Regions from separate parts of the Anoxybacillus sp. B2M1 genome, predicted to be linked through region 1. Evidence: riboswitches for the same ligand, from Rfam matches in the RefSeq annotation. Region 1 holds a riboswitch; each other region holds the start of a gene.
What was found. A riboswitch is a leader RNA that binds a small molecule or an ion and turns the genes downstream of it on or off. The one in region 1 is predicted to bind S-adenosylmethionine.
Positions count from the first base shown of each region.

Region 2: it holds a riboswitch for S-adenosylmethionine, as region 1 does, so the genes downstream of both, GFC28_RS07395 (hypothetical protein) here and GFC28_RS08950 (bifunctional homocysteine S-methyltransferase/methylenetetrahydrofolate reductase) in region 1, are expected to answer to the same signal.
Region 3: it holds a riboswitch for S-adenosylmethionine, as region 1 does, so the genes downstream of both, mtnK (S-methyl-5-thioribose kinase) here and GFC28_RS08950 (bifunctional homocysteine S-methyltransferase/methylenetetrahydrofolate reductase) in region 1, are expected to answer to the same signal.
Region 4: it holds a riboswitch for S-adenosylmethionine, as region 1 does, so the genes downstream of both, GFC28_RS18880 (YezD family protein) here and GFC28_RS08950 (bifunctional homocysteine S-methyltransferase/methylenetetrahydrofolate reductase) in region 1, are expected to answer to the same signal.

Region 1 is NZ_CP015435.1:1,849,413-1,857,518, forward strand. Features, by position in the region: gene GFC28_RS08930 (methyl-accepting chemotaxis protein) at 1-1,367, opposite strand, end outside; gene GFC28_RS08935 (BMP family lipoprotein) at 1,382-2,359, opposite strand; gene GFC28_RS08940 (CvfB family protein) at 2,462-3,328, opposite strand; gene GFC28_RS08945 (YajQ family cyclic di-GMP-binding protein) at 3,413-3,904, shown strand; SAM riboswitch class I at 4,133-4,236, shown strand; gene GFC28_RS08950 (bifunctional homocysteine S-methyltransferase/methylenetetrahydrofolate reductase) at 4,311-6,164, shown strand; gene metH (methionine synthase) at 6,157-8,106, shown strand, end outside.
Region 2 is NZ_CP015435.1:1,537,947-1,546,052, reverse strand. Features, by position in the region: gene GFC28_RS07435 (RHS repeat-associated core domain-containing protein) at 1-484, shown strand, start outside; gene GFC28_RS07430 (hypothetical protein) at 513-971, shown strand; gene GFC28_RS19585 (RHS repeat domain-containing protein) at 1,266-2,477, shown strand; gene GFC28_RS07415 (RHS repeat-associated core domain-containing protein) at 3,153-3,686, shown strand; gene GFC28_RS07410 (hypothetical protein) at 3,813-4,277, shown strand; gene GFC28_RS07405 (hypothetical protein) at 4,707-4,934, shown strand; gene GFC28_RS18750 (AraC family transcriptional regulator) at 4,974-5,897, shown strand; SAM riboswitch class I at 6,040-6,145, shown strand; gene GFC28_RS07395 (hypothetical protein) at 6,243-6,539, shown strand; gene GFC28_RS19230 (hypothetical protein) at 6,571-6,723, shown strand; gene GFC28_RS07390 (diacylglycerol/lipid kinase family protein) at 6,944-7,831, shown strand.
Region 3 is NZ_CP015435.1:1,492,029-1,500,134, forward strand. Features, by position in the region: gene GFC28_RS07195 (pyridoxal phosphate-dependent aminotransferase) at 1-90, opposite strand, end outside; gene GFC28_RS07200 (carbon-nitrogen family hydrolase) at 186-1,001, shown strand; SAM riboswitch class I at 1,091-1,198, shown strand; gene mtnK (S-methyl-5-thioribose kinase) at 1,291-2,484, shown strand; gene mtnA (S-methyl-5-thioribose-1-phosphate isomerase) at 2,502-3,563, shown strand; gene GFC28_RS07215 (sugar ABC transporter substrate-binding protein) at 3,560-4,711, shown strand; gene GFC28_RS07220 (sugar ABC transporter ATP-binding protein) at 4,708-6,255, shown strand; gene GFC28_RS07225 (ABC transporter permease) at 6,203-7,210, shown strand; gene GFC28_RS07230 (chemotaxis protein CheX) at 7,296-7,751, shown strand; gene GFC28_RS07235 (methylated-DNA--[protein]-cysteine S-methyltransferase) at 7,786-8,106, opposite strand, start outside.
Region 4 is NZ_CP015435.1:2,120,939-2,129,044, reverse strand. Features, by position in the region: gene cobA (uroporphyrinogen-III C-methyltransferase) at 1-436, opposite strand, end outside; gene GFC28_RS10350 (DUF3906 family protein) at 681-899, opposite strand; gene GFC28_RS10345 (nitrite/sulfite reductase) at 911-2,536, opposite strand; gene cysC (adenylyl-sulfate kinase) at 2,539-3,144, opposite strand; gene sat (sulfate adenylyltransferase) at 3,162-4,310, opposite strand; gene GFC28_RS10330 (sulfate permease) at 4,420-5,493, opposite strand; gene GFC28_RS10325 (phosphoadenylyl-sulfate reductase) at 5,506-6,210, opposite strand; gene GFC28_RS18880 (YezD family protein) at 6,314-6,457, opposite strand; SAM riboswitch class I at 6,530-6,643, opposite strand; gene GFC28_RS10320 (DUF1128 domain-containing protein) at 7,088-7,312, opposite strand; gene GFC28_RS10315 (low molecular weight protein-tyrosine-phosphatase) at 7,432-7,902, shown strand; gene GFC28_RS10310 (YtxH domain-containing protein) at 7,925-8,106, shown strand, end outside.

The DNA.
Region 1 (8,106 bases):
GTTGCTTCCGTTGACCGAGATTGCTGTTCAGCAATTTTCACTCCTTGCGTAACCGCAGACGAAACAGAAGCGACCCCTTGCTTAATGTGAGAAACAGTAGCGAAAATTTGCTTCGTTGCTTGCGCAGACTGCTCGGCAAGCTTGCGCACTTCTTCTGCCACGACCGCAAATCCTCTTCCCGCTTCTCCTGCACGGGCTGCTTCAATAGCCGCATTTAACGCAAGCAAGTTCGTTTGCTCCGCCATTTCCGATACAGCTTTTGCCATTTGTTCAATATCCGCTGCATGGCTAATAAACTCTTGTGTTTCCCTCTCGATCAGCGCTGTCGCTTCAGCATTATCGCGGATCAATTTCATTTGTTCCCCAATCGCCTTTTGTCCAGTGCGAATCGCCTCTACTGCGACTTCGCTATACTGAGCCGTTTGTTTCGTCCGTTCAGCGGTTTGTGCAAACGTATCGTCCATTTTTTCGACAAGCAATACCGCTTGCTGCAGTTCTTCGGAAATACTTTGAGCGCCGGCTGATAGCTCATTCGTAGATAAAGCAACCTGTTGGTTAATTTCTGTGAGCATTTTATTTTCTTGTTCAATCTCTTTAGCAAATGTTTCAACACGCCGGCTTGCGGAATCTACGGAATGTAGCAGCCGCTGCAGCTCATGGACCATTTGGCTGAATGAAGTGTTGAGCTCGCCGATTTCATCATGATGTTTATAGGAAACAGGCTCAACAAGCAAATGGCCGCTAGCTATTTCTTTCGCGTTGGCCGCTAGATGCTCAAGAGGTTTAGTAATAGAACGTGTGAGCCGTAAACTGCTTGCGCCAGCCAATCCGAGAAGCACCATACTTCCAATGATTGCCGTACACACCACAAAGCGGATTTGCGCTTGCATCTCTTGCTGTAATTGTTCATAAAAATCATTTGCAGCCAACTTTAAACCATATATATCATTCATAGCCCCTTCGATTCGCATCGCCTGCCGTCTGGCCTCAGACGCATCAAGAGTGTTCAAAGCTTCAATGGATTGCTCATGTACATTGGAAAATTTGGTCGTTGCTTTTTCCAATAAAGCTTGAAAATGGTTTTGCTTTAACATCTTCTTCAGCTTACGAATGAGCTGCTCTGTTTGCTGAACTTGTTCAATGGCCCCCTGCTTATTTCCTTCTGTCATATTGTAGGCAAAGTTATTTAAGCTTTGCTTCGTTGATTTCATGCTCGCTTCTAGCTCCTGAACAGTCAGAAGCACGGGCACAATATCTTTGTTGGTCGCTTGAATCGACAGCATATTGACAATAATAAATCCCATCATGCCGATCGAAAGCAAAATCGAAATCGTGGCATGAAGCCATAGCTTTTTCCGAACCGTCATCGCTATCCCCTTTTCTATTCCTTCGTTGTTACTTCACCATTTTCAATTTTTTGCTTCCATTGTTCGATCAATTTTTGTTGCGGCTCGCTCCATGCCATCACGCGAATCGGCGCAAGTCCGACGCCATTTTCCTTAAGGCCCAGTTGAACCGTCCCTTGTGGCATTTCGCCTTTTTGCACATATTGCTGTAAAATCGTAAACAGCGCCACATCCACATTTTTCACCATTGATGTGACAACCGCCTTTTCCGCATAAAAATATTGGTCGCTGTCAACGCCAATGGCATACTTTCCTTGCGCCTCCGCTTCCTTTAACGCTCCCACGCCCGTAAATCCAGCGGCCGTATATACGACGTCGCAGCCGCCTTTAAACATTTCTCCCGCAAGCTTGGCGCCAAGCTGATCATTTCCAAAATCCCCGGCATACACCACGCTCACAGAAGCTGAAGGCTTTAAGGCATGAACCCCTTTTTCAAAGCCGTCGGCAAATTTGTGGATAAGCGGTACATCGTCTCCGCCAATAAAGCCAACCTGATTCGTTTTGGTCGCTAACGCCGCGACTACTCCGGCTAAAAAGCTTCCTTCATCTTCCTTAAACGTAATCGAAGTCACGTTTTTCAAATTGGACACAGCATCCACTAGAATAAAAGGCTGCTTTGGATATTGCTTCGCTACTTTTTCCAAATCCTCTTGCACCATGAATCCGAGGCCGATGACAATATCATTTCCCTCTTCGACCAATTCTTTTAGCCCTTGCTCATACGTTTTCGTATCCTGCAATTCGCGATAATCGAACACAATGCCAAGCTCGTTGCGCGCTTTCATCAATCCATTGAAAGCAGAATCACTAAACGATTGATCTCCAAGTCCGACGTCAGACAACATAATACCGACTTTTACTCTTTCTTTTGTTGTGGCCGTTTCCTGCGCTGAACATCCTGAAAAAAGGCACACGACCACCATCATAACAATGATAAGACGTAGTTGCTTCATCGATTTATCCCCTTATGCTGTAATCTATCCACTATTTTTATCGGCGATATAGGAGATCTTTTTAGCCCTGCACAAAAAAAGCGGAGTATTGTACCCCCGCTTCTATTCTTCCTTATGCTTGATATAAGTCCAGCCATTTTCTTGATAAATCCTATCTTCTTTCATAAGCCGTCCCAATGCTCTTTTAAACGCGGCTTTACTCATTTGAAAGCGCGCTTGAATATCCTCTGCATTGCTTTTATCATGATAGGGCATGGCCCCTCCTCTGCTTTCAAGGTAACGATAAATCATTCCTGCATCTTCGTCGATGCTTTCGTGCTTGCGCGGCAGCAACGACACATTCATTGTACCGTCTTCTTTGACAGCGATGACACGCCCTTCGACCACTTCGCCAAGACGCGGTTCTCTCCTGCGTTGAGATTCGTGGATAAAACCGATATAACCCACATCTGAGATCATAGACGCTCCAGCTTTGATCACACGATATATGCGACCGCGCACATTTTGATTAAAGACGGACTCCGAAGCTTTCGTAGCAAGCTGCCGGATTGTTTCCTCATCCGCCAAGTTAGCCAACAAGCGCCCTTTCCGATCTGTCTTTAACGAACAATATAACTGATCCCCTCGCTGCGGCCATAGTGACAAAAGCGGAGGCAAATCATCGCTAGACACAAGCACATCTTTTGATATGCCAATGTCAACAAAAACACCGAGCTTTGGAACAACATCAACCACCTCCACCCAATGATATGTATCCTTTGTTATTTTGGGTGATTTCATTGTAGCGCTCAACCGTCCTTGATGGTCGTGATATAAAAAGACATGGACCTCTTCTCCGATTGCAAGTGGACGGTCTATCTCCGCTTGATGAAGCAACACTTCTTCCTGACCGCTCGCTAAAAACCAGCCAAACGGAACCTCCCGCTTTACAGTTAATGTTCTTATTTCTCCTGGTATAAGTTGTTTCATGGATGCATCTTCCTTTTTATTGTTTATCATGCTACATTTTACTATAATAAGAACGAAATGACCAAATTTTACTGGAGGTAATATATGTCGAAAGAAAGCTCATTTGATATCGTATCCAAAGTAGATTTATCTGAAGTTACTAACGCCATTCATATCGCCATGAAGGAGATTCAAAACCGCTACGATTTCAAGGGAAGCAAAAGTGACATTTCCTTAGAAAAAGACGAACTGATCCTCGTTTCCGACGATGAATTCAAACTTGAGCAATTGAAAGATGTATTAATCGGCAAACTGATTAAGCGCGGGGTCTCTATCAAAAATATTCAATACGGAAAAATAGAACCAGCCTCAGGAGGAACGGTCCGTCAACGTGCCAGCCTTGTTCAAGGCATTGACAAAGAGCATGCGAAAAAAATTAATACGATTATTAAAAACACAGGCTTAAAAGTAAAAAGCCAAGTTCAAGAAGATCAAATCCGCGTCAGCGGCAAAAGCAAAGATGATCTGCAAAAAGTGATCACAGCGATCCGTGAAGCTGATTTGCCGATTGATGTACAATTTGTCAACTATCGATAGGGGTTTGTGCGCTTCGTCTTAACAGCCTAATTCCTCCGAATTAGGCTGTTTTTATAACCAAAATGCGAACTATAGATTTCCCGGCGTAAGTCCACAAACTTTGCCTGATCGTCGCCTTTTGAGCACTGATCCGTTCCATCTAAAAAATAATCAAAATTTGCAGTTGAATATTTTCTAAAAATTATTTAAATTATAAATAACGCATTGATTGAAAATTGCATACCATTTTTCTTATCAAGAGAGAGGGAGGGACTGGCCCTGTGAACTCTCAGCAACCTGACCGTATGTCAAGGTGCTAATTCCAGACAGGCTTGATGCTTGGAAGATAAGAAGGAGCAACCCGAAGTCTTCTTCTTATTTTTAGAAGGCTTTTTTTATTTTTTAAGAAGACGAAGGAGTGATACGCATGGGATTTTTAGAAGAATTGCAGAAACGAATCATCATCGCCGATGGGGCGATGGGAACTTTATTATACTCCCATGGAATTGACCGATGTTTTGAAGAATTGAATCTCTCCAAACCAGAAGATATTATCCATATTCATGAAGCTTATCTTGACGCTGGCGCAGAAGTCATTCAAACCAATACATATGGCGCAAACTATATGAAGCTAGCACGCTATGGATTGGAGGACGATGTAAAAGAAATCAACCGCGCAGCTGTAAAGCTAGCGAAACAAGCGGCCTCAGGCCGTGCCTATGTTCTTGGAACCATCGGCGGTCTTCGCACATTCAAGAAAAGCGCCATCACTCTTGAAGAAGTGAAACGGACGTTTCGGGAGCAGTTGTACGTGCTTTTGCACGAAGAAGTAGATGGAATTCTGCTTGAAACCTATTACGACTTAGAGGAGCTTCAAACGGTGCTCGCTATCGCCCGGAAAGAAACAACATTACCGATTATCGCCCATGTGACCCTTCACGATGTTGGCGTGCTGCAAGACGGAACTCCGCTCAGCGATGCGCTTTCCCAATTGGAGCAATTGGGGGCCGATGTAGTTGGATTAAACTGCCATCTTGGTCCGTATCATATGATTCGTTCTCTTGAAGCCGTGCCGCTTCCTAGCACAGCATTCCTTTCTGCTTATCCGAATGCTAGCCTTCCGGATTATCGCGACGGCCGCCTTGTTTATGAAACGAACGCTGAATATTTTAAGGAAACGGCTCTCTCCTTTCGCGAACAAGGCGTCCGCTTGATCGGCGGCTGCTGCGGAACGACGCCTAAACATATTGCGGCGATGGCACAAGCCTTGATTGATCGCACGCCCATTCAAACGAAACAAGTAAAACAGCAGCAAGCAACCATCTCGATTCCATCAGCAGAGCCAAAATCTGAACCGCCTTTAGAAGACATCGTAAAAAAACGGCGGTCGGTCATTGTTGAATTAGATCCGCCGAAAAAGCTGGGCATCGGAAAATTTTTGGAAGGAGCGAAAGCACTAAAAGAAACGAATATTGATGCCCTAACGCTGGCTGATAATTCTTTAGCTACTCCGCGCATCAGCAATGTCGCGCTCGGAACTCTTATTAAGCAACAGCTAGGCATCCGTCCGCTGATCCACATTACATGCCGCGACCGCAATCTGATTGGTCTGCAATCTCATTTAATGGGACTGCATACACTTGGCATTACGGATGTACTTGCTGTCACCGGAGATCCATCCAAAATCGGCGAATTTCCTGGCGCAACATCTGTGTATGATTTGTCATCATTTGATTTAATTCAGCTGATTCGCCAATTTAATGAAGGGATTTCCTACTCCGGTCAGCCGCTTGGGCAAAAAACCAACTTCTCTATCGCTGCGGCCTTCAATCCGAATGTCCGTTATTTAGATAAAGCGGTGCAGCGGCTTGAGAAAAAGATTCAGTGCGGCGCCCACTACTTTATTTCGCAGCCGCTCTATTCCGAACAAAAAATCGAAGAGGTATACGAGGCAACGAAACATCTTGAAGCGCCGATTTATATCGGCATTATGCCGCTTACAAGCGCACGTAACGCCGACTTTCTGCATCACGAAGTACCGGGAATCACGTTATCGGACGATATTCGTTCCCGAATGGCGGCTTGCGCCCATGATCCGATTCAATCGGCAAGAGAAGGAATTGCCATCGCCAAATCGCTCATCGATGCGGCTTTTGATTTATTTCGCGGCATTTATTTAATTACGCCGTTTTTGCGCTATGAAATGACAGTCGAGCTCGTTCGCTATATTCAAGAAAAAGAACGTTCGATTTCAGAAAGGAAGGTACTTCATCATGGCTAGCCAACTGTATGATCAGCTGAAAAAGAAAATTTTAGTAATGGATGGAGCAATGGGAACGATGATTCAAAGCGCCGAGCTTACGGCTGCTGATTTTGGCGGCGAATCATACGAAGGATGCAATGAATATTTATCGGTGACCTCCCCTCATGTCATTGCACAGATTCACGAAGCCTATCTTGAAGCGGGAGCCGATATCATTGAAACCAATACGTTCGGTGCTACCAGCATAGTGTTAGACGAATATGGGCTTGGCCATATGGCGCTTGAATTAAATATAGAAGCAGCCAAACTGGCTAAGCGGGCGGCCGAACGCCATTCCACTTCAAGCTGGCCGCGGTTTGTCGCCGGTTCGATGGGTCCAACAACGAAAACCCTTTCTGTTACCGGGGGGACAACATTTGTCCAACTTGTAGCCGCCTATGAAGAGCAAGCGCGCGGCCTATTAATCGGCGGCGTCGATCTTCTGCTTTTAGAAACGTGTCAAGATACACTTAACGTAAAAGCGGGTTTTATCGGCATTTCACAAGCATTTCAAAAGACAGGAAAAATTGTTCCGCTTATGATATCCGGGACGATTGAACCGATGGGAACGACGCTGGCGGGACAAACAATTGAATCGTTTTTTATTTCCGTCCGCCATATGAAGCCATTTGCCATTGGGCTCAACTGTGCAACTGGGCCGGAGTTTATGACTGATCACTTGCGTTCTCTTTCTCAACTAGCCGATACAGCCGTCAGCTGTTATCCAAACGCCGGGCTCCCGGATGAAGAAGGGCATTATCACGAAACACCGGATATGTTAGCCAAAAAAATCCGCCGCTTTGCTGAGAAAGGCTGGCTCAATATCGTCGGCGGCTGCTGTGGCACAACGCCGTCTCATATTCGCGCTATCGCTGAAGCGGTTCGCGATGTCGCTCCGCGCACGATTCCAACCTCATTCTCCGTTCATGCTGTTTCAGGAATCGAGCCACTTATTTACGATGAAACGATGCGCCCGCTTTTTGTCGGCGAACGAACAAACGTCATCGGCTCTCGCAAATTTAAACGTTTGATTGCGGAAGGAAAATATGAAGAAGCAGCGGAAATTGCTCGAACGCAAGTAAAAAACGGCGCTCATGTCATCGATATCTGCCTTGCAGATCCGGATCGCGACGAAAAGGAAGATATGGAACAATTTATCCAGCAAGTCGTTCGAAAGGTAAAGGTGCCGCTCGTGATTGATTCAACGGATGAAAAAGTGATTGAGTGCGCCCTTTCCTATTCGCAAGGAAAAGCGATTATTAATTCCATTAACCTCGAAGACGGAGAGGAGCGTTTCGAAAAAATTGTTCCTTTCATTCATCGCTATGGAGCGGCCGTTGTTGTTGGCACGATTGATGAACAAGGAATGGCCATTGCCGCTGAACGAAAGCTTGAAATCGCTTTGCGTTCTTACGATTTGCTTGTCAATAAATACGGCATACCGCCACATGACATTATTTTTGATCCGCTCGTTTTTCCAGTCGGCACCGGCGACGAACAATATATTGGCGCCGCGAAAGAAACGATTGAGGGCATCCGGCTCATTAAAGAACAGCTGCCACATTGTCCAACCATACTCGGTATCAGCAATGTCTCATTCGGATTGCCGCCAGTTGGCAGGGAAATTTTAAATTCTGTTTTCTTATATCATTGTACGCAAGCCGGCCTTGATTACGCGATTGTTAATACGGAAAAGCTTGAGCGCTTTGCTTCCATTCCAGCGGAGGAAGTGCAATTGGCTGAGGCGCTCCTCTTTCATACGAATGATGAAACTTTAAACACCTTTATTCAGTTTTACCGGGGCAAAACGAAAGAAACGAAAAAAACGAATACTCATTTATCGCTCGAGGAACGGCTCGCCTCCTATGTCGTCGAAGGAACAAAAGAGGGATTGCTTGAGGATTTAGAGTTGGCCTTGCAA
Region 2 (8,106 bases), 310 kb from region 1:
GGGAGATTTAGATAATCCACTTTCACAAAATGCGTATATTTACACAGAAAATAATCCAGTTATGTACACTGATCCCAATGGTTATAGTAATAAATGGTATGATTTGGGGCAAGGCTGGAAGGCAAGAATTGATAGTGCGAAAGGCAGTACTCAAAAACATGTACACCTTTATGGACCAAAAGGCCAGCATTATTCTCAAAATGCAGACGGCTCTATTCACGATAAGCATAAAAATAGTAGTGGTGAGCCACCTAAATGGGTTAAAAAGGTGTTAAAGCAAAAAACAAAATGGGACTGGGATGCAAACGCTAAAAAATATGAAAAAAAACAAAAAGAAAAAAAAGCAAAGGATGCTGCCAAAAAAGCAGCAAAAGTTGGTGCAGCAGCTGGTGCAGGGTATATTGTATATAGAGGAGTAAGGATGGCGCCTTCTCTATTGCCACCATTATGGCCGACTTTGCCAGCCAACTTGGTTATACCATAAAAATTACATCAGCAAGGAGGAATATGTGGTGAAATATTACACTTTTGAGCTCTGGGGCGATCAATCCCCGGAGGCAGAGAAGCAATGGCTAAGGAACGATAAAGCCTATTATGAGAGGGTAAAATTTTTAAAAAAAAGAATATCTGATGAAGCGTATAAAATTCTCGTTGAAAAAGGATTTCATGACTATACTCTTAACGAATTGAAAGTGATTCAAGAAGGATATGATTTCAGAAAATGGAAAATAAAAGTTGAAATGGTCGTTACCAATGAAATAGAGATATGGAAAATAAAAGTTGAAAATGTAAAAAAAATATTTATTAATCATAATGGTACATCTGATGATACAGGATTTGATGATTGGGGATATGAGGAACTTCTTGATGTAGATGAAAGTACTTTGTCTTTTGAAATATTATTTGCCTCAGGTTCAACCATATTGTTGCATTTTCCTAATAATAATATTTTTGTAAAACAAATAAAGTAGTGCTATCTAGTCGAATTAGTTTTAGTGGATCTAGTCATTAACTAATCGCTAGGCAACTTGCTAGATTAAAAGATAGCTGCTTTGCAATCATATGAAATTGCCTTAAGAGAGCACATTTGCTCCTTCTTAAGGCTTTTTTATAAATTTAAAGAAGAAATTGGATATATACACAATGTAGCGAGCCAGATTGAAACGTATAATTGTAAATTAGCACATTATTTTAAGCTGATTTTTTCAAATAATCGTGACGCAGGAAGATTAACGAGTTAGCATGTTGTCGGTATAGAAGATGCGTTGGATCTTCGCTATATATACGATGTGGATGGAAATATCGTAACGTGCTTTGATGGTGCGGATTCATATACGTACGATTTCGCCAACCGTTTGAAGTCATGGACGTATCAAGGCAACACGGTTCAATACGACTATGACGCGTCCGGGAACTTGAAAAATCCGCACGGCAAGACGCTGACGTTTAATGCGGCCAATGAAATCGAAGGGTTCACATATGATGACACCGGGAACCTCCTTAAGGACGACCGTTACCAATACACATGGGACGGAGAAGGACGCCTGCTTTCAGTCAAAGACGTAAACGGCAACGAGGTCGCCAGCTTCACGTATCGCCCAGATGGACTGAGAGAAACGAAAACGGTCAATGGTGTCACGTACCATTATCACTATGACGGCACGAACTTAATCCGCATTACGAACGACAACCGCCAAACCGTATGGGCGTTCACATGGGCGAGTGGCAAGCCAAACACGGTCACAAACCAAAACGGTAACACGTTCTACTATGTGACGAACTACCGCGGCGATGTCGTGCGGATGGTCGATGAAAATGGAGCGACGGTCGCGAATTACAGCTATGATCCATGGGGAAAAGTGCTTTCGGTTTCGGAAAATGCGGCCGTGGCTGGACAACCGCTAGGGTATGCAGGATACTATTATGATAGAGAAACGAAGCTGTACTACCTACAGGCAAGGTATTACGATCCAGAGACGGCGAGGTTTATCTCAAGAGATCGAGATCCGGGAGACAAAGACAATCCGGTCACTCAAAATGCGTATACGTATGCGGATGACAATCCGGTGATGCTGGTGGATCCGGATGGGAAGTTTGCTATTTCTATTGATAGAATAAAATATGCATTAAAGTACGGCTTAAAAGGTTGGCTTGCTTCATATTTTGATTGGGCGACTGCGGATAAAATTGTGGCTGGGAGTGTAGCAATTGCTGATAAAATTTATAAAATTGCAACAGAGATAGCAAAAGGGTATAAAGCAGGAAAAGCTATAAATACTGTGTTTAGAGAGGCCCTTAATAAAATACTAATTGGAAGAGGGTATAAAAATCAAATTCTTAACATAGTGAAGAAGCAAGCAAGAAAAATAGGGACAAAAGTTGTTTTACGGAGAATCACTACACTTAGTTTTTGGTGGACCGATCTTGCGTTATTTACTGGTTATACTATTGTAAGTTACAATAAATATCGTAAATAATCAATATTGGATCATTTTGAGGTTGAGGGTTATTATCATTATGAGAAGACTCGTTAAATTGCTCATATGTTACTTCGTAGTTTTATGTATTTTCTTTTGGTTATTTTACAACATGGCTCTAACTTCCCAAAAATTTTATGATATTAGTGTTATAGGAAAAATCACATTATTTTTTAAGATTATAATATTCTTATTAATACTCCGTATCATAGATTTTATAGGAAAAAAAAATTATACAGTTTCTAATATACAAAAAAATATTGTATTTATTGTTGCTTGCCTATTATCCGCTTTAGTAATGGGGTACATTACATTGGAATAACCTTATTAGCCTTCTCAATAATTTGGTGCTCGAAAAGTTTTTTATTTTTATACATCGAGATAACCGAATGAAAGGGAGGGCTTTTTTATACAGGAAACGAAGAAACTATTTGATTATCAGTGGCTATGGATAATGCCGTGTATGAAAATATATTTTTGTTAAGGTGTCCCAATAAATATAATGTTTACCGTAAAATGGATGTTAATAAAAATCCTATGTATGAACAGTTAGAAGAGATAAAAATTCGATAACTAACTCTATGCATTTGCGAGCTACTGTGGTGATGTAGTTCGAATTTTTGATGAAGATGGCCTGACTGTCGCAATTATCCCTATGATCCCTAGGGTAAAGCTTTGTCTGTTTCCGAAGACACAGCTGTTGCTGGACAGCTGCTAGGGTATGCAGGATATTATTATGATAGGGAAACGAAGCTGTACTACTTGCAAGCGCGGTATTACGATCCGGAGACGGCGAGGTTTCTTTCGAGAGATCCGTATCCGGGGGATTTGGATAATCCTATCACTCAAAATGGACATACTTATGCGAATAATAACCCGGTGATATATGTTGATCCAGATGGCGAATTACCTTGGGTAGTCAAAGAGATTGCAAAGTTTGCTATAAAGCAGGCTGTTAGAAATCCTAAAAACCTAAGGATAGTTGTAGAAAAAATAAGAAGCTTTACAAGGCAAAAATATATAAAAAAAGCTCTAGACCAGTTAGGCTTAGAAGTACAATCTAATTTAAAAGGAGGATATATTCTTAAAATAATGGCAAATAGGAAGCGTATACTCTCTATTGACTACCATGGTTTAAATATCTTTAAAGGTACTGGAAGTATAAAGGTAAGCACACTAGACATATCCCTATACTGCATATGCATTTAGGAGGAAGCGAGACTCATTATATATTTAAATCGTTTGTACCTGACGAACTAAAGATTAAGCCTTTTGCTAAAAATAATCCTAGATATATATTCATTTCAGAATTTATTTTTTAAGGGGAGATTTTTATTGAAACATATTAAAACATTTTTATTAACACAATTAGATGAGAATCCTTATGTAGAATTTTCAACAGGTATAAATGTTAATAAACTTCCATTTATTGTAGAGGAAATTACCTTTGATGATACGATTTCTTTTGACGATGTCAGTTCTGTTATTCAGGGAAAAAAACTAATAATCCCCTATTTTTCGTTATCATCTTTAAATAAAGAGTTAAAAAAATACAAATGTATTATAAAAAAAAATATGAAAATAGCTGTGATTGAAGATTTTGAGTTCAACTTAGATATATTCTATTTGTTGAATGAAATAGAGTATACTAATGTTTATTTTATTGCTGATTTTTTTGATGAAATGGAGATATTATTACCAAAGGACAGAATGGAGGGAATAACATTTAATTTCAACAAATTGAATCAACTAATTTTTATTCAATTTGAATCAAAAAAGATGATAACATTTAAATATTAATTCGTATCGAAAAAGATGTTCTATAGTTATTTATCAATAGTTAGAGGGATGGAAAAACTAATGGGTGACAGACATTCGTTTGTCACCCATTTCACATTGCAGAAAATCTAGTTCGATACAAAGAGCATTCCTGTTAGAAAGGCTTTTAGGAGCTTGAAAGAAAAAGCATCTTGGTATGATGCAGCGGTTGCCAATTGTCAAGTTGACACTGTTATCAATCAAACCAAAGAGAACTAATCGTACGAAAAATTGAACAACCGCCAAACCGTATGGGCGTTTACGTGGGCGAACAGGAAACCAAATACGGTGACGAACCAAAACGGCGATCCGTTCTACTACGTCACCAACTACCGCGGCGACGTCGTCGGCATTGTCGACGAAAACGGCACGACGGTTGCGAATTACAGCTAGGATCCATGGGGCAAAGTGTTGTCGGTTTCGGAAAATGCGGCAGTGACTGGACAGCCAATAGGATATGCAAGAGGGCATCAAACGGGAGGGATTCCGACAAATGTTGTTGAAGATGTAATGAAGAACGGCACTTCAAGAACAGTCATTAGAAACGGTGCAATTAGAATTATTTACAAACATAATGGTGTTAGAGTTGCCGCTGAAGAACGAGGGAAAATCGTGATAGCTCCCATGCGATACTATTAGCAAAAGAGTAGGGTTCAGCGAATATTAGGAGGCAATGAAATGAGAAGGGATTATTATGAAAGAATTGAAAGAGCCGTCAAGTATATTCATGATCATTATGACGAGCCTATTCATCTTGATACATTAGCCAACGTTTCCCATTTTTCGAAATATCATTTTAATCGTATCTTCACTTCGATTGTTGGAATGACACCGATGTCTTATGTGAAAAAAATTCGTCTGCAAAAGTCGGTGTATTACTTAACTGAAACGACTAAATCTATCTTGGAAATCTCCAATCTCTGTGGTTTTGGCTCCGTTTCAAATTTTAATGCTGCTTTTAAACAACATTTTCACATGGTTCCCAGTGACGTAAGAAAAAAACATCAAAATCGCAATATTTCATTAGATATAAGCAAGAATCAAGAAGAATGGTCTGCTCCGATCCGTTATACTTACGCTAACCATCATTTATTAAGGAGAATATGGAGCATGAATATAACGATTAAAGAGCTTCCTGACTATGAAGTGGCTTTTGTTAGGCATGTGGGTAGTTATTTAGAAACGTATTATGCATGGAATCAATTAAACGAATGGGCAAACCGAAACGGATTGTATCCGCCAGAGCACGATTTTATTGGCATCTCATTGGATGATCCACTTGTTGTAGAAGAATTTGCTTGCCGCTATGATGCGTGTGTGACGCTGCCGACCGGTTTCAAGGGAGATGAAGATCCCGATATTCAATATAAAACAATACCTGGCGGATTATATGCCTTATATCAGTTTTACGATACGATTGATAAATTAGCGATTGCGTATCAAAGTTTATTTGGACAGTGGTTGCCAAATAGTGAGTATGATGCGGATGATAGGCCGTGCCTGGAATTTTGTATGAATAATCCAGAAACAGATCCGGAAGGAAAGTGTAAAGTTCATTTATATGTCCCTATAAAAGAAAGGGGATCATCTAGCGGGGGCTAGGAATAGGACGAATGATCTGGCGACGATGGTCGATCGTAATGAAGAAGTCCTTGTCATTTTGATGTTGTTCATCCTTTTTTTGGAAATTAAAAAATGGTTGTCATTTCCATAAAATAATGGTAGCATAGGAATAACTGAATAAGTCTTATCAAGAGTGAACGAGAGATCGGGCTCAATGACTTCACAGCAACCTGCGCTTGACGCAAGGTGCTCCTACCCGCAAAGCGCTTCGCTTTGAATGATAAGGACGGCTTCAAGCTCTTTTCGCGTCATTCATGGCGGAAAGAGCTTTTTATTTTGGCAGAGCCGTTTGTGACCATCCTTATTGAGAAAGGGGCGAGACTGATGAGCGAAACGATCCGCAGGTACATGGCGTGCCATATGAAAGCTGCTTCATTCGCTTTACATGTTGCCAGCGGTGTAAAACGTCAGCTTCGTCAATGGGATTCTACAGCGATTTTTTACATTGATCACCATACGAACTTTTTTCTATTGTATGGGCAAGCATTTGGAAAACCGTTTCAACTGTTACTTACGTTGGCGGAAGTGGAAGTGTTCAAAGCAGAAGAGCCCTATGCGCTCGATCGTTACATTTGGCGGGAGCTAAGAGAGCAAGGGCTGCCGGTCGGGCAGATTGATTAAAAACGTTAGAAAAGAAAAAGGAGAGGGAGCTATGGAAGTCGAAATAGATGAGCATGCTGGTATTCGAGGAAAAGACATGGAAACGAATGTCAGCGGAATGAGATTGACTCAGCGAAATGGGCGGTTCTTGTCTCCTAAATGGCATGTCGCTATGCTCATTGATCCCTTCGAAACCTTACCTTAGCGAGAGGGAATGAAACAAGAAAAAAGGACGGTTGCCATCGCTTAGAGTACCGTTCATGAGGAAAAACGGTAGGGCCTTTATTTTTTCTTCGGCACGAGCAGCAAATGGCCGGAATTCTCAAATTGGTAAAGTAAAAAGAGAAAAACAAGCGTCCCGATGTAAAGCGGGACCTTGTTTGGGATTTTCATGTTACGATCTTTGATTAGAGGGAACGATCGATATGATCTATTATTTTGTTGTTAATAAAATCTCGGGAAACGGAAAAGGGCTGAAAGTTTGGAAAAAGGTTGAAAAGCTGCTTCAAGAGAAGCAGGTAAATTATCAAGTTCGTTTTACAGAACGTCCAAAACATGCGGTAGAAATAGTGAAGGAGTTTTCTTCTGAAGCATGCAATGCGGTTGTCGCCGTTGGCGGCGATGGCACAATCCATGATGTGGCAAACGGGCTCATTCATTCGAATATACCTTTAGGGATTATTCCGGCAGGGTCAGGAAATGATTTAGCAAGGGCTCTTGATATACCGATGGACTATAAAAGGGCGTTGGAACGTATTTTAAAAGGAAAGAAAAGAAAAATGGACGTTGGAAAAATTGGCGAAGAATACTGCATGACTGTGACGGGAATCGGATTTGACGGCAAAGTGGCGGAGATCAACAATGCCGCTAAATATAAAGATTTATTAAATCTCGTTAGGTTAGGCGATCTTTCCTATGGATTGAGCGTTTTGCATGCTTTATTCCAATATCGTCCCGTCCGCATTCAATTAAAAATTGACGGGGAGGTTCAATTTTTTTCAAATGTATGGTTCATTGCCATTGCTAATACTCCGAATTACGGCGGAGGGATTAAAATATGTCCGGATGCTTGTTACTATGACGGACTTTTTGACATTTGTATCGTACATAGCGTCACAAAATGGGAGCTGTTACGCACGTTTCCAAAAGCGTATAAAGGAAAGCATGTTTCACATCCAAGTGTCACCATGATCAAAGGAAAACAGGTAGAAATTATCGCTGAACCGCCGATAATTGTCCAAAGCGATGGCGAGATTCTCACGAAAACTCCAGTGAATGTAACGATTCAGAAGGAGGCGTTGCTAATTATGTGACCCTCCCGCAGGTAAAAAAGCTGTTCAAGCCATTTATTTTCATCTAAGGAACGCTTTGTGGGCAAATGAATAGGTTCACTGGCGTTTCTTGTTCGAGAGAAGAAGCAGGAAGATCATTCTGTTTTTAGTAGCATAATAGATCATCAGCACTAATGATATATTTATACTATTTTATAAATTCTAAAAATTAATTGAAAAATAGTGGAAAAAGTGATTAAATAAATGGTAAGTAGTATACATTTCAATGATCATGCTTAAAGGATTCGTTGCACGAA
Region 3 (8,106 bases), 360 kb from region 1:
AGCCACCACTTTTCCTACTTTGTCGACAAGCGAAGCAAAAAACTGCTTCGGAAGGCTTTGCAACAACTCGGATTGGACAAATGATTTCAATTGCTTCACCTACTCAAAAAATTCTTGAAATTCTAGTCAAACATCATATATCGTAAAAATTAAATTGTAAAGACATTTTTTTGAGGTGAACGATTATGACATTGAAAATTGCTTGTCTTCAGCTCGATATTGCTTTCGGAAATCCTGCGGAAAATAAACGCCGCGTTCAACAAGAGATCGAAAAAGTTTGTCAAAGTTCTGTTGACGTCATCGTCCTTCCTGAACTATGGACAACCGGATACGATCTCGCACGCCTTGACGACATTGCTGATGAGAATGGCGCTGATACAAAATCGTTTATTAGCAAGCTCGCCCGCCTGCACAACGTCTGTATTGTTGCTGGCTCCATTGCCAAAAAAACCGCTGCCGGCATCACCAATACCATGTACATCGTCAATCGAGACGGCAACATTGTAGGAGAATATAGCAAACTCCATCTCTTTCAGCTCATGGATGAGCATTTGTATTTACAATCCGGTGAATCGAGCGGCTTATTTACCTTGGAGCAAACGTTGTGCGCGGGAGTCATTTGCTATGACATTCGTTTCCCTGAATGGATTCGCGCCCATACAACCCAAGGCGCAGAGTTATTGTTTGTGGTCGCCGAATGGCCACAGCCCCGCCTTGAACATTGGCGCACCCTTTTGCAAGCGCGCGCGATTGAAAATCAATGCTATGTAATCGCCTGCAATCGTGCTGGAAAAGATCCGAACAATCAATTTGCTGGCCATTCACTTGTCATTGATCCATGGGGAGTCATCCTCGCCGAAGCCGATGAAAATCCATGCTCTCTTATGGCCGAAATCCAGCTGTCAAAAGTGAAAGAAGTTCGAAAGCAAATTCCTATTTTCCAAGACCGCCGACCGGAGCACTATATTTCGGCCGAAAAAAATTTTCAAAAAAACAGTTGACAAAACTGGCAAATCGAATGTATGATTCGAATCAAGCGAATTGAAAAAAGTTTTGCATTGTTAAAAATATTCGAATAAAACCGAACAAACTCTTATCAAGAGCAGGTGGAGGGACGAGCCCGATGAAGCCCGGCAACCGACTTAACCAACGTTAAGCACGGTGCTAATTCTTGCAGCAACACGCTGAGAGATAAGAGGGGAGAAGCCGACTTCAAACCTCTTTCGAAAAGCGAAAGAGGTTTTTTTCATTGTTTCATTGATTGAGTGAATGATAAGGAGGGTACAAATGATGACACATTCTAAACAATCCGTCTATGAGCCTTTAACGGAATCGGGAGCGGTTGCACTTGCTGCTCGATTAGGCTTATTTCCGGAAGGAACACCATTCATTTGCCAAGAAATTGGCGATGGTAACTTAAATCTTGTGTTCCATGTATTCGATCCCCAAACAAAGAAAGGAGTCATTATTAAACAAGCGCTACCATATGCAAAAGTGGTCGGTGAAAGCTGGCCGCTTACGCTTAAGCGGGCTGTCATTGAAAGCCATGCGTTGCGCACGTTTGCCGACTACGTTCCGCAATACGTGCCAAAGGTATACTACTCAGATGAGTCATTAGCGATTACCGTGATGGAGGATTTATCGCATCTGCAAATTGCACGAAAAGGATTCATTGCTGGAAAAACATATCCGCTTCTTTCCCAGCACATTGGCGAGTTTATCGCTAAAACGTTATTTTACACATCGGACTTTGGCATGAACCAGCAGCAGAAAAAACAGCTGCAGCAAAATTTCATCAATCCAGAGTTATGTAAAATTACCGAAGATCTCGTCTTTACTGATCCGTTTTTCGACCATGAAACGAATAATTTTGAAGAGGAGTTGCGCCGTGACGTAGAGGCTCTTTGGAATGACGGTGCGCTTCATCTTGAAGTAGCAAAACTCAAGCGGAAATTTTTAACGGAAGCCGATGCGCTCATTCATGGGGATTTACATACTGGAAGCATTTTTGCAAGCGACACAGAAACAAAAGTCATTGATCCTGAGTTTGCGTTTTACGGCCCATTCGGGTTTGATATCGGCCAATTTTTTGCCAATTTACTCCTAAATGCGTTGTCCCGTTCTGAACATGAGCCGCTATTGGCTCACATCGAAAAAACATGGAATGTATTTACGCACACGTTTGCTGCCCTTTGGGAACAGCACAATGTAGAACCGTATGCAAAAACCGAAGGATTGTTGCAAGACGTGCTGCAGCAAACGCTCATCGATGCGGTCGGCTTTGCTGGTTGCGAAGTCATCCGGCGCACGATCGGCTTAGCCCATGTCGCCGATCTTGACGGAATCGAAGATCAACCTACGCGCATCCATGCCAAACAGCTTGCCCTTCAGCTCGGGCGACAACTGATTTTACATCGCCAGACGATCCATGAAGTGCAACAAATACGTTCTTTGTTCTTTCAAACATTTGCTGCCACTCATTAAACGAAAGGAAGAAGAATATGGATTCATTGCTCTCCATTCCGCGTTCTGTTGAATGGAATCACACACATTTGACCATTTTAAATCAGCAAAAGCTACCAAATAAGACTGAATATTTAGAATTAAAAGATATCCAATCCGTGTGGGAGGCAATTGCCACATTGAAGGTTCGCGGTGCACCAGCGATTGGCATCACAGCTGCATACGGCCTTGCATTAGCGGCACAAAGCTATCAAACGAATTCTCTCGAAGATTTTCGCAACCTTCTGAAAAAGGATCGTGATTATTTGGCAAGTGCCAGACCGACAGCCGTCAATTTATTTTGGGCGCTCGACCGCTTGATGGCCAGCATTGCAAACGTTTCGTCTGTCGCCGATGCCAAAAAAGCATTGGTTCATGAGGCAGTCCGTATTCAAAGTGAAGATGAGAACACATGTCGCTCCATCGGTGAACATGCCCTTTCTCTTTTTCAAGAGGGAGATCGCATTTTAACCATCTGCAATGCTGGATCAATCGCTACTTCTCGGTATGGTACCGCGCTTGCTCCCTTTTATTTGGCGAAAGAACAAGGAATTCGTCTGCATGTCTATGCTTGCGAAACAAGACCCATTTTGCAAGGCGCGCGGCTGACGACATGGGAGCTCATGCAAGCAGGCGTTGATGTAACGCTGATCACTGATAATATGGCAGCACAAACTATAAAGACAAAAGATATTACAGCTGTCATCGTCGGTGCTGACCGCATTGCCGCAAACGGAGATACCGCCAATAAAATCGGTACATTTGGCTTGGCATTGCTCGCTAAAGCATTCAACATTCCTTTCTATGTAGCGGCTCCCCTGTCCACTATTGATTTATCGACTAAGACAGGGGCAGATATTCCGATTGAAGAGCGTCCGGCTGAAGAAATAACCGAGCTGGCAGGAACACGAATCGCTCCTCCTGGAGTAAAAGTATACAATCCTGCTTTTGATGTGACGCCTCACGAGCTGATTACAGCTATTATTACTGAAAAAGGAATCATAAGCGGCCATTATGAAAGCGTGCTGACGGCTTTGTTTAAGGAGGAAATCAAGCGATGAAAAAACGACAAACATTTTGGTTGGCAATCCTATTATTATTCGGCATCATGCTCGGAGGCTGCACCAATGAACAAGATGCTGTAAGCTCTAAACCAGCGGCCAAACAGGAAAACACGGAAAAGCAGGCGACAAACAATACAGCCAATGAATCCGCTTCCGCTGAGCAGGCAGCTATTCCAAGTCAATTAAAAAAGCCCATTAAAATTGCGGCCATTATGCAATTTTCGATCGGTACCTTCTCCTCTCAATATATTGCTGGCGTAAAAGATCAAGTGCAGAAATTTGGTGGAGAAGTACAAGTTTACAATGCTGATAACGATTTAACGAAAATGGCTTCATACGTAGAAACTGCAATCACGCAAAATGTCGATGCCATCCTTTTGGACCACGGACGAGCCGACGCATTAAAAGGGCCTGTTGAAAAAGCGGTGGCCAAAGGCATTCCTGTCGTCGCTTTTGACAACGACTTAAATATTCCCGGCGTAACCGTCATTGACCAAGATGACTATAGCCTTGCTTGGAAAACATTAAAAACATTAGCAGAAGATTTAAATGGCGAAGGAAAAATGGTTACCATCTGGGTCGGTGGTTTTACACCAATGGAACGGCGTTATGTCATTTATGACGCATTTAAAAAACGGTATCCAAACATTAAAGAAATTGCCAAATTCGGCAATGCCAGCTCTAATACAGCATTAGACACACAAACGCAAATGGAAGCGATTTTGAAAAAATACCCGAACAAAGGCGATATCGATGCTGTATTCGCTACATGGGACGAATTTGCGAAAGGAGCCACACGAGCCATTCAACAGGCGGGCCGTACCGAAATCAAAGTATACGGCATTGATTTAAGCGATGAAGATTTGCAAATGATTCAGCAGCCAGACAGTCCATGGGTAGCAACAACCGCGACTGACCCTGCCGAAGTCGGCCGAGTCCAAGTACGGTTTGCTTATCAAAAAATTGCAGGTGAGAAAACGCCAAGCATTTATTCTCTCGAGCCACATCTGGTGAAAAAGACAGACTTGCCTAATCAGCAAGTAACAATGGGAGATTTGCATCAATACATTACGGTCTGGGGTCAATCCAACGTCGCCCTCTCTCCATGGATGAAAACATTAGAAGAACAGGGGAAAACAAAATGAGCGGGCTTGTCATGAACAATATTTATAAATCGTTCGATCGCGTGACCGTATTAAATGGCGTGAATTTCCATGTGAAAAAAGGGGAAATTCACGCCCTTTTAGGAATGAATGGAGCCGGAAAAAGTACATTAATGAAAATTTTAGCTGGAGATCTTCAACCCAATGAGGGAACCATCACGATCGACGGCACAGACGTCAACTTTCCAAATCCGGCGGCCGCCAAGAAGGCCGGCATTGGCTTAGTGGTTCAAGAAGTCGACACAGCGCTATTCCCCTTTTTAACAGTCTATGAAAATATTGTGGCTGATGATTTGGTCCATGCCGCCCACCATCCATTCCTTTCATGGAAAAAGCAAAAGCAGCGGGCAGCCCAAGTATTGCAGCAAATCGGGCTATCGCTTCCGCTTGATAAACGGATTCACGAGTGTACGCTGCATGAAAAACAGCTTATTGTACTAGCGAAAGTGCTTTTCTCTTCCGCCCGTTACATTATTCTGGATGAACCGACAGCCGCCTTAAGCGAAGTAGAAACAAAACGCCTTTTTTCGATTATGAAACAATTAAAAAATCAAGGCGTTTCCTTTATCTATATTTCTCATAAGCTCAAAGAGGTGAAGGAAATTTGCGATCAGGTAACCATCCTGCGCGATGGTTCCGTCGTCCATCAAGGTGATGCTGCCCAGCTGTCAATCGAAGAGATGATTTATCATATGGTTGGACGGACTCAGCAACGAAAAGAAAGAGAGCGACGCACATACGGCGAGGACATCCTTTTTGAAGTCAAGCAATTGCAAATTCCGAAAACAAACACGAGGATTGACCTGCAAATTCGCAAAGGGGAAATTGTCGGAATTGCCGGATTGGTGGGGGCAGGAAAAACAGAGCTAGCCGAAAGCCTGTTTGCCCATACGAAAACAACCGGGGAATGGTTGATTCATGGAAAGCGTCATACGTTTTCTTCACCAAAAGAAGCGATTGCTGCCGGCATGTGCTTTATTCCTGAAGAACGGCGAAAGCAAGGACTCTTTATGAGCGAAACGACTCGCACCAATTTAACCGTCCGTTTACTATCATCACTAGCAAAATGGCAATGGATTTCTAGAAAACAGGAGAAAGAAAGGGCTCAGCAGCTCATCGATACACTCCATATCCAGCCTTCCTCCCAGCAAGCCATCGTCAAGCAACTAAGCGGCGGCAATCAGCAAAAAATTGTCATTGGCAAATGGCTGCAAACAGGCGGCGAGGTTTTTATTTTTGATGAACCAACAAAAGGCATTGATGTGAGCGCAAAAGCAGAGGTGTTTGCGATTATTCGCTCCCTGGCCGAGCAAGGGAAAGCCGTTCTATATTTAACAAACGAATTTCAAGAGCTGCTCGATATCGCTGATACAATCTATGTCATGGTTGATGGACAGCTTGTACAGCGTTTTACGGCAGAAGAAGCAACATATGAACAACTAATCTATTACAGCAGCGGAGGTGGCGAAGAAAATGGCACAAGTACAAACAACAACGCTTTCAACCGTAAAGCGATCTCCTCTTAATTTTCTATATAAACACGGAACATTGCTTGCCATTCTAGTTGTCATTGCTTATTTCAGCATGACGCTTGATCGTTTTTTGACGTATGAAAATTTTAGTGATATTTTGCGGTCCATTTCGATTGTAACACTCGTAGCCATTGGCATTACATTTTCTCTTATTGTCGATGGCTTTGATTTATCCGTCGGTTCAACGGTCAGTCTCGCCACAATCGCGAGTGCAGCTTCTCTCGTTTTATATCGACAAGAAATTTTGGTCACTCTTCTCGTTCCGCTTTTATTAGGAATAGCAGTGGGCCTATTAAATTCGTTGCTCATTGTCAAACTAAAGCTCCCTGATCTTCTGGCAACACTGGCAACCATGTATGCCATCAATGGGGTGCATCTGACTTATACAAAAGGGTTTTCCATCTACAATGACATGCCCCTTCCAGACGGAGGAACGGCACCGGGAAAGTTTATTCCCTCCTTTTTATTTATCGGTCAAGGAGAAATAGGCGGCATTCCATTCTCTGTATTACTCATGTTATTCATTGTGGCCGCTTCCCATGTTTTTCTGACCTATACAAAGCCTGGCCGTTTATTCTACATGACAGGAGAAAATCGGGAAGCTGCCCGACTTTCGGGAATTCCAGTCCACCGCTATCGAACATATGCATATGTCATTAGCGGTTTTTTCGCAGCACTTGGCGGTATCGTCCTTGCCTCGCGAATCGGAACCGGACAAGTTTCTGCCGGAGCCTCCTTTTTAATGGACGGAGTGGCCGCTGCCTATATCGGCTTTTCCGTATTCGGCGCAGGGAAACCAAACGTTATCGGCACTTTATTCGGATCCATTTTAATTGGTGTACTTTTAAACGGTTTAACCATGATGAATGTCCCATACTATGCCCAAGATATTATTAAGGGAGCGATTTTAGTAGGGGCATTAGCGCTCTCACATCTCCAAAAGAAATAGGAATGTTTCCCCATCGGCTTATATGAAAATTTGTGATATGATAAAATTACTAGCGCATTTGTCTTATGAACGGGGGAACAAGCGGATGACGACAGCAACAACTCTTACTCATTTATTAAACAGTGCCATTCATTCGATCAAAACGGTAATTCCAACGGGGGTTGAGATTGAAAAACCGGCTTTGTACCATGCTAGTTCAATCCGCTCATCTTTATCCGTGCTGATTGGAATGACTGGACAAATTCATGGGCAGTTAGTCATCGCAGGAACGAATGATCTTTTTGCGCAAATCAGTCAACTCATGTATGGAATGATGCTAGAGGGAGAAATGCTCGAATCATTTACATGCGAGTTAGGAAACATGATCGCTGGCCAATTGGCGACACATGCATCGAGCCAGCAAATGATGATGGACATCACTCCTCCCACTTTGCTTGTAGGAGAAGCGAATGTAAAAGGGTTTCAAAAAGCGATTGTTGTTCCTGTCAATATTGTAGAAAAAGGAACATTAAATATGATTGTCACTCTCCATCATGAATAAAAAAAACTAGAAGCGATTTTTGCTTCTAGTTTTTTTATTCTCTAGCATAGCTTTGCTCTAAGTTTAACAGCTTTTCTTTTATATCTGTTCGACTTCCCGCATAGCCGGTTAATGAGCGATTCTTGCCAATGACGCGGTGACACGGAACTACAATGGCAAGCTCATTAGAACGGTTCGCCTGGCCGACCGCCCTTACCGCTTTCGGATTTCCAATTTTCTCAGCAATCTCGCTATAGCTTACCGTTTCGCCATATGGAATCTCGCAAAGCGCTTGCCATACCTTTTCTTGAAACGGTGTACCCTTCCATTTCAATGGAAGCTGAAATCTTTTCCGCTTTCCTCGGAAATATTCATC
Region 4 (8,106 bases), 270 kb from region 1:
GATGGCCTGTAATAAAGGCGACGCTTGAGCTGAAGTCGCGATGGGTCACAGGAATGCCGGCATAAGCGGCTGCAGCGATACCGGACGTAATACCAGGAACGATTTCAAAGTCAATGCCATGCTTGGCCAGCATCTCGGCTTCTTCGCCGCCGCGGCCGAATACGAATGGATCTCCACCTTTTAATCGTACAACGATTTTTCCTTTCTTCGCATGGTGCACAAGGAAATGATTGATGGTTTCCTGCTGCATAGTATGATAGCCGGGGAGTTTTCCACAAAAAATCAATTCTGCTTCTTTTTTGGCATATGTCAGCAGTTCTTCATTAATAAGGCGATCATATAAAATCACATCTGCTTTTTGAATGCACATTAATCCTTTGACGGTAATTAGTTCTGGATCGCCGGGACCTGCTCCGACCAAATACACTTTTCCCATCCTTCCGTTCAGCCCTTTCTGTTTAAGCATTCTTCTATTGCTGCACATGAATGTTGTCTTTGTCAATTGGCCAAAACGCCTGCAAACATATTGGCTGCTTCATTTGTCTATTATTGAATGAATGGACAAGTTAGCGCCAAGTTTTAAAGTATTGGCATGATAAAGGTGAGCGTTAAACTTGACTTCATCTGATCTTTCGAACACAGGTGCGTTAGTGAGTGATTTTGTATCACCCGTCGTACGGCTAGCTTGGGTGGCGAGGTTCATTGTAAACAATAAATCCTCCGCCGCGGCGAATAGGTTTTTTCTCATGCAGCGAAATATCGATAAAATCAGGAACCTTCAGAAAATGTTTTTCAAGCTCTACTTCGACAAGACGAAACGCTTGCTCGTCACTGCTGGCAGCAATGACGAGATAGATGGTGTTTGTTTGCGTTGTTACTTCAAAGCGATATAAATACATCGGCGCCACCTTCATGCAACTGTGCTGAAATTCGTTAAAATGCGATCCAATTCTGCCTGCAACGCTTCAATGCCGACGCGATTAAAGTAATCAAGAAATGTCTCGCCAGGCAGCTTTGTTTCTTGAAAATAGGAGAACAGCAATACAAGCACTTCTTCGATTTGTTCTGCCGGGATCTTGCCTTTTAATTTTTCGTTAAATTTTCCGTCGTTTTGCAGCGTACCGCCTACATAAATTTCAAACGCCTCAACCATGCCTTTGTCTTTTGTTTTCATTTTGATCCCTTGAAGCCCGATATCGCCAATTTGTCTTTGACCGCAAGAGTTTGGACAGCCGACCATATGGATGCGCACGGGAACATCAAGCTGTAAACGGCTATCTAAGTATTCTGCGACATGACGCATCCGTTCTTTTGTTTCAACCAATGCGAGATTGCAAAACTCGATGCCTGTGCAGGAAACGGAGTATCCAATGAACGTTTTTGGCCGCACGGTAATCCGCTCAAATATTTTTTCTTGAAGCACCGACTCTACATATGAATCTGGAATGTTGGGAATAACAAGATTTTGTGAGTTGCAAAAACGAACCTCGCCGTTTCCGTATTGGCGGGCTATTCTGGCAATCTCAAATACTTCGTCAGCGCTGAGACGCCCAACCGGTACGTTAAAGCCGATATAGTTCAGCCCTTCCTGCTTTTGGCGGTGTACACCGTAAAAATAGCCGGCATTCCAGCCTTTTTGCACCGTTTCGCCTTTGGATGGCAGCGGACCTGTATATTCTAAAAGCTTTTCTTTAAATTTTTCCACTCCCCAATCAGCGACAAGGAATTTAAGACGCGAACGATGACGTTTTTCGCGATAGCCATAATCACGGAAAATAGTTGTAATAGCAATGGCGACCTCTTTTACACGTTCTTGTTCTACAAATATATCAAGCAATTGGGCAAGATGCGGAGCCGACGACAACCCGCCTCCGACTTTTACGTGGAAACCTAATACTTCTTGACCGTCGATGACTTTTTTGGCCGGTATAAAGGAAACACAGTGAATTTCAGCATTGGCTGCGTTGTATACGTTGGCACTTATCGACATTTTATATTTGCGTGGTAAATTAGAAAAATCTTCATTGTGCTGGAAAAATTCATAGACTTCGCGAACAATATGCGTTGTGTCAAATAACTCGTCTGGGTCGATGCCAGCTAGAGGATTGCCGACAATGTTGCGAGTGATGTCACCGCATGCGCCGGCTGTCGATAGTCCGACACGCTTTAATCGTTCAAAAATATCGGGAATTTGTTCGATTTGCAGCCAATGGAATTGAACGGCCTGCCGTGTCGTGATATCAAATAGGCCACGCCCGTAATCGCGGGCAATCCCTGCCAATGTTTCAAGCTGTTCATTATTTAAAATGCCGGAAGGGACGCAGACGCGCATCATAAAATAGCCGGCTTCTTTGGGACGCTGTAAATACAGTCCAGCCCATTTAAAATAATCCCAGTCTTCTTGAGGAATCGCGGCAAACCCTTCTTTTGCATAACGCGGGATCTCATCAAAAATTTTTAAACCGTCTTTTTCTAGCTTTTTTAATTCGGTTTTGTTCAGTTTTGGATTAGCAGCCCATGTTTTTTCGTACGCCATCTTTATAAATCCTCCTTAATAAAGTGTCGATCGCGTAAATAAGCCATCACTTGATCGGCACATTGATGAATGGAATGAAGGTGGGTGTCAATGATGAGTTCCGGAGCTTCCGGAGCTTCGTATGGCGAATCAATGCCGGTAAAGTTGCGAATTTCTCCGTTTCTAGCTTTTTGATATAGCCCTTTTGGATCGCGTTTTTCGCATTCCTCAAGCGGGCATTTTACGTAGATTTCGATAAATTCATCGCTTTCCACCAGCCCACGCACTAGCGCACGGTCTTGAGCGAAAGGGGAGATAAACGCTGTTAACACAAATTGCCCGCTGTCGACAAACAATTTGGCCACTTCGCCAATGCGGCGGATGTTTTCAGTACGGTCTTCAGCAGAGAATCCCAAGTCCTTGTTTAATCCATGGCGAACGTTATCTCCATCAAGCACATAATTTTGAATGCCGAGATCAAATAGCTTTTTAGAAACGGCGTTAGCTACTGTCGATTTTCCAGAGCCAGACAGCCCAGTGAACCATAAAACACAGCTATGATGGCCGTTGCGCTGGCGGCGTTCCTCCTTTGTCACGGCCGTCTGATGCCAAACAACGTTAGTGTTCAATGTGATTTCCTCCTTTGTTAGCGAGCGGAATGAGGAACTGCCAACCCCTTAATAAGCACTTGCACCACTTCTGGACGGCTGAATGTGCTAGGCGGTACTTGGCCGCTTCTCAACATTTCTCGTACTTTTGTTCCCGATAATACCACGTGATGTTCGCTGCTATGCGGACATGTTTTTGTTGAGGCCATTCCCTCGCATTTTGTACAATAAAAGCTATGTTCAAAAAATAATGGAGTAATGCCGAGATCTTCTGGAGAAAAGTTTAAGAAAATCTTTTGAGCATCATATGTGCCATAATAATTTCCAACGCCAGCGTGATCGCGTCCGACAATAAAGTGCGTGCAGCCGAAGTTTTTGCGCACCATCGCATGGAAAATGGCTTCCCGTGGCCCTGCATAGCGCATGGCTGCTTGAAAGACGCCAAGAAACACTCGATCCTTCGGATAGTAGTTTTCCAAAAGTACTTGATAGCTTTCCATGCGAATATCAGCTGGAATATCGTCGTCCTTTGTTTCGCCGACAAGCGGATTTAAAAATAGTCCATCGACGATTTCAAGTGCGCATTTTTGAATATATTCGTGAGCGCGATGCACAGGATTTCGCGTCTGAAAGCCGACAACGGTGTTCCACCCCAATTCAGCAAAGCGTTGGCGTGTCTCGGCTGGATCGAAATAAAAGGAAGCAAATCGTCCTTTGTTTGTTCGATTAACAAGGGTGATCGGTCCCCCGACGTAGACATTGGGTCTTTCGAATAATTTTTTGACTCCAGGATGATCCCAGTCCTCTGTTTGATAGACAAGAAGGGCTTCCTTTTGTTTATCAGGCACGTATAGCTCTTGAACTTCCATCACGCCGTATACTTGGCCGTTATGGACAAGCTTTACCGTTTCGCCGATGGAAAGCTCAGCTGCTTTTTGTTCACTCACAGCAAGCGTAATCGGAATGCTCCAAACGATGCCATTGGCAAGGCGCATCGTTTTCACAACAGATTCGTAGTCCTCCTTTCCTAAAAATCCTGTTAGCGGGCTGTATGCGCCAGTACCGATCAATTCAAGATCGCTTAATTCTGCATTGGACAGCTCAATTTTTTTCGTCACAGAGTGGAATGGATATTCCGGGTTCCAACGATTGATTAATGTACCGCCATGTGGGGTGCTTAAGCTCATTTTCATTCCTCCTAAAATATAGTAAATAGGGCCGCTATGGTTAGCGAGCGTTGTTAACGATTGATATCGCTTGTGTTTATAAAAGCGATAGGATAACTGTGATTTAATATTAAATTCCTTCGCCATGTTCGTGCAAAGAGCGCTTTTCTTCTGTCACTGTTTTTTTGAGACTGATGATTCCTAGGGTGGACAGAAAGACGCTAAAAATAGCAATAAACGTGTAAATATCGCTGTCCAGCAGTAATTTTACAAGACTATAAGCGATAACAAGAGAAAAAATAGGTGAAACAACCCAAACCTTTAACAGCTGAATAACAATTCGTTTTTGCCAAATGTACGTTCCTGTTTTGGCTGTTCCGATTCCGATAATAGCGGATGTGGTAATCTGCGTTAATGGCACTGGCAGTCCGAAAAGGGACGAAAGAATGACAAGGATGGCTCCTGTTCCTGAGATTGCGCATCCTTCAAACGGAGAAAAATGAATAATTTTTTTCCCGTTCGTTTCGAGCACGCGCCCGCCCAGTAAAACGGCTCCTAATGCTACAAATAAGCCGCCAAAAAAAGTGCCGGAATTCACTGAGATCAAATTGGCGCCGACGAGAGGGCCGACAGCGTTGGCCACGTTGTTCATTCCAGCTGAAAAAGCTTCAAAAAAGCCAGTCACAATTAACAAGGACATCAGGCTTTTTTTCCACATGCCCTGTTCAATGTAAGGATGTTTTTCTTTAAGTCGCAAAAACCATTTTCCAACGATAAAGGTAAAAGTAAAGGCGATGACTGGAATGATGATCCAAATGGAAACAATAAATAGAAGTTTAGAAAGATATAACGTTTGATAAGCCATGCCGGCACCGACGACAGCACCAACCGTAATTTCGCTTGTTGATAGTGGAATTCCTATCATATTGGCCGCAAATAAGGAAATAGTCGAAGCTGCTAGAATAATCGTGACAATTTTAATCGTTAAAATGGACGAAGGGATGATGCCAGAACCAATTGTTTTCACGACTTCTCCTCCGCCAAGACTCCCTAGAAAAACACCGAGACCACAAAGAAGGAGGGCGATGGATTTCCGCTGAATGGCTCCTGAGCCATAGGCTACTCCCATCGCTGCGGCTGCTCCGCTAGCTCCGATATTCATGGCGAAAAAGAAGGAGACGGCAAAAGCAACGACTAAAAGCATGTATGCCCCTCCTTATGATTCATGGAGGCCGCATTCGACTTTTCCGCGTCCAGCCCATCTGCCTGAACGCAAATCATTTGCATCAAGCGCAGGAGATGTGCACGGCTCACAGCCGATGCTTGGGTAGCCTTTATCATGAAGCTCGTTGTATGGCAGCTGATGTTTATAGACATAGTTCCATACGTCTTTCCAAGTCCAGTGAATCAGCGGACATATTTTAATAGATTGAAATTTTGGGTCTTTATTCAGAAATTCCACATGTCTCCGTGTGGAAGACTGCTCGCGGCGCAATCCAGAAATCCAGGCTGGCACACCTGTCAAGACTTCGCGCAGCGGGATAATTTTGCGAATTTCACAGCAGCGATTTGGCTCATGCACCCATAGTTGCTCTCCCATTTGTTCTGCCTGCTCTTCTAGCGATAGGCGCGGCTTTTTCATTACAATGCGAAGCGAAGGATATTTCTTTTGAACCTTTTCAATCGTTTCGTATGTTTCGCGAAAATGGAGACCCGTATCGAGAAAAACAACGGTTGCGTCCGGTTTAACTTTAGAGATGAGGTCGATTAAGACGATGCCCTCAATACCGAAGCTACAGGCATAAACAACCTCCTCTCCATAATGCTCATAAGCCCATCGAATAACATCTAAGGCTCCTTTTGTTTCATTGTCAATTGAGAAGAATGGCATTTCTCCATTCCATGTGTCATAAGTCAGCAAGGTTGCTTCCTCCTTCATTTAGTGGTAAAAAAAGACCGTTTTCACCTTGCTCTTTACGATAGAAGGGAAAACCGCCTCTAGTTTGTCTAGTCAGCGCGCCTTATTATTTAATTCTTATCTTTTCGTTTTTTTCAAGTTGAATCACTTTGCCGTCTTGGATCACAAGCGTGATCGTGCCAAATTTCATTGACTGCAGCATTTCTTGTATTCTAGTAAAAATGGCAGCGATTTGCTGTTCATTTCCCATTACGATTCCTCCTTAGTGTCAATAAATAAAAAAGCTTTCCATTTCGGAAAGACAAAGGAGGCTGCCTATTTCACCTTATCTCCCAAAATGGTTCCCATTTGGATGGACGTAGCACCTTGCTTCATGAATTTGAAGTAGGTTGCCGGGGTTCATTGGGCCAGTTCCCTCCCCCACTCTTGATAAGTATGTAATTGACTAAAATTTTAACATAATTCGAATAAATGTCAACCCGAGTTTTTCGATAGGAATTTATTTTTTCATTTTCACATTATTTGTCGAGAAGTCTCCTATCTCTTAATGAAGTGCTGGTCGGGGAGGTTCATTCATGTGATGGGGAATATAGAATGAAAAGGGATAACATCATATAGATCGTTATGAAAATGGGAAAAGATAGGAAGGGAGAAGAGGGGGAGGCCATTTTTCAAAATGGTTCCATTTTACTTCCCGCGATTAGCTGCGATCTTTGTTTGCTAAGCGGGATCTGCGGGAGAATATGCCTAAAAGAATGACAGACAACGACCATTTGGACATTGTCTGTCACCTAAAAAGCTGACGAGGCGCCTTTTTATAGAAAAAACGGAGCAGGCGCGGACACCGCTTCCAGCATGGAAAAGCCTCTATCTTGTTTCGTTATCGTTTGCGTAAATTTCCAAGCTCTTCGACAATGGCTTGCATTTCATTAGGGCTGAAGGAGCTTTTTCTCATGACCATTTCATAAAGATCTCTTAACTCCTCATATAGCGTTTCGTCAAAATGGGATGACTTCATCACATCAAAGTTGAGAACCTTCAGCTTTTCCTTTATTTTTTCAATCATGTATTCCATATTTTCAAGAGATTTTTGCGATAAATCCAAAAGTCTCATCCTTTCTGAATTTGATGGATAGAGTCATTGTACCATATGGAAGGAATGAAAGAATATACATGTATACTGTTATTTTGTTTATAATGGATAGCGAAGGGAGATGTGTTGTGATGATTAAAGTGTTATTTGTTTGTCTTGGGAATATTTGCCGATCACCAATGGCTGAAGCCATTTTTCGCGACTTGGTCAAAAAAGAAGGGCTTGAAGATCAAATTATGATCGATTCGGCGGGAACGGGGAATTGGCATATCGGCAATCCGCCTCATGAAGGAACGCAAAGCATTTTAACAAAGCAGGGAATTGATTTTTCGGGAATTCGGGCAAGACAAATTGGCGAAGAGGATTTGCGGATGTTTGACTATATTATTGCGATGGATGTCGAAAACATGGAGGATTTAAAGCGCTTGGCTGGATATAATAAAGCTGGCTTTGTTGGCCGTTTACTTGATTTTGTTCCAGACAGCGATATAGCTGATGTACCGGATCCTTATTATACAGGTAATTTTACCGAAGTGTACGAGCTAATCCAAAAGGGCTGCCGGCATTTGCTTGAAGCGATTAAAAAAGAACAAGGAATATAATCAACCAAAGGGGGAGGAGAAGATGAAAATCGCAAGAAACATCATGATCGGAGCGGTTATTGGTGCAGCTGTTTCGCTGCTTGATCGAGAAACGAGGCATTCGCTGAAAGAGGTATGGGGGCAACGGGGCAAGCTGATTCGCCAGCTGCCAGAGCGAATCCATGAATGCCGCGAGAGTATAGGACAGCTTGCGGAAGACGTAGT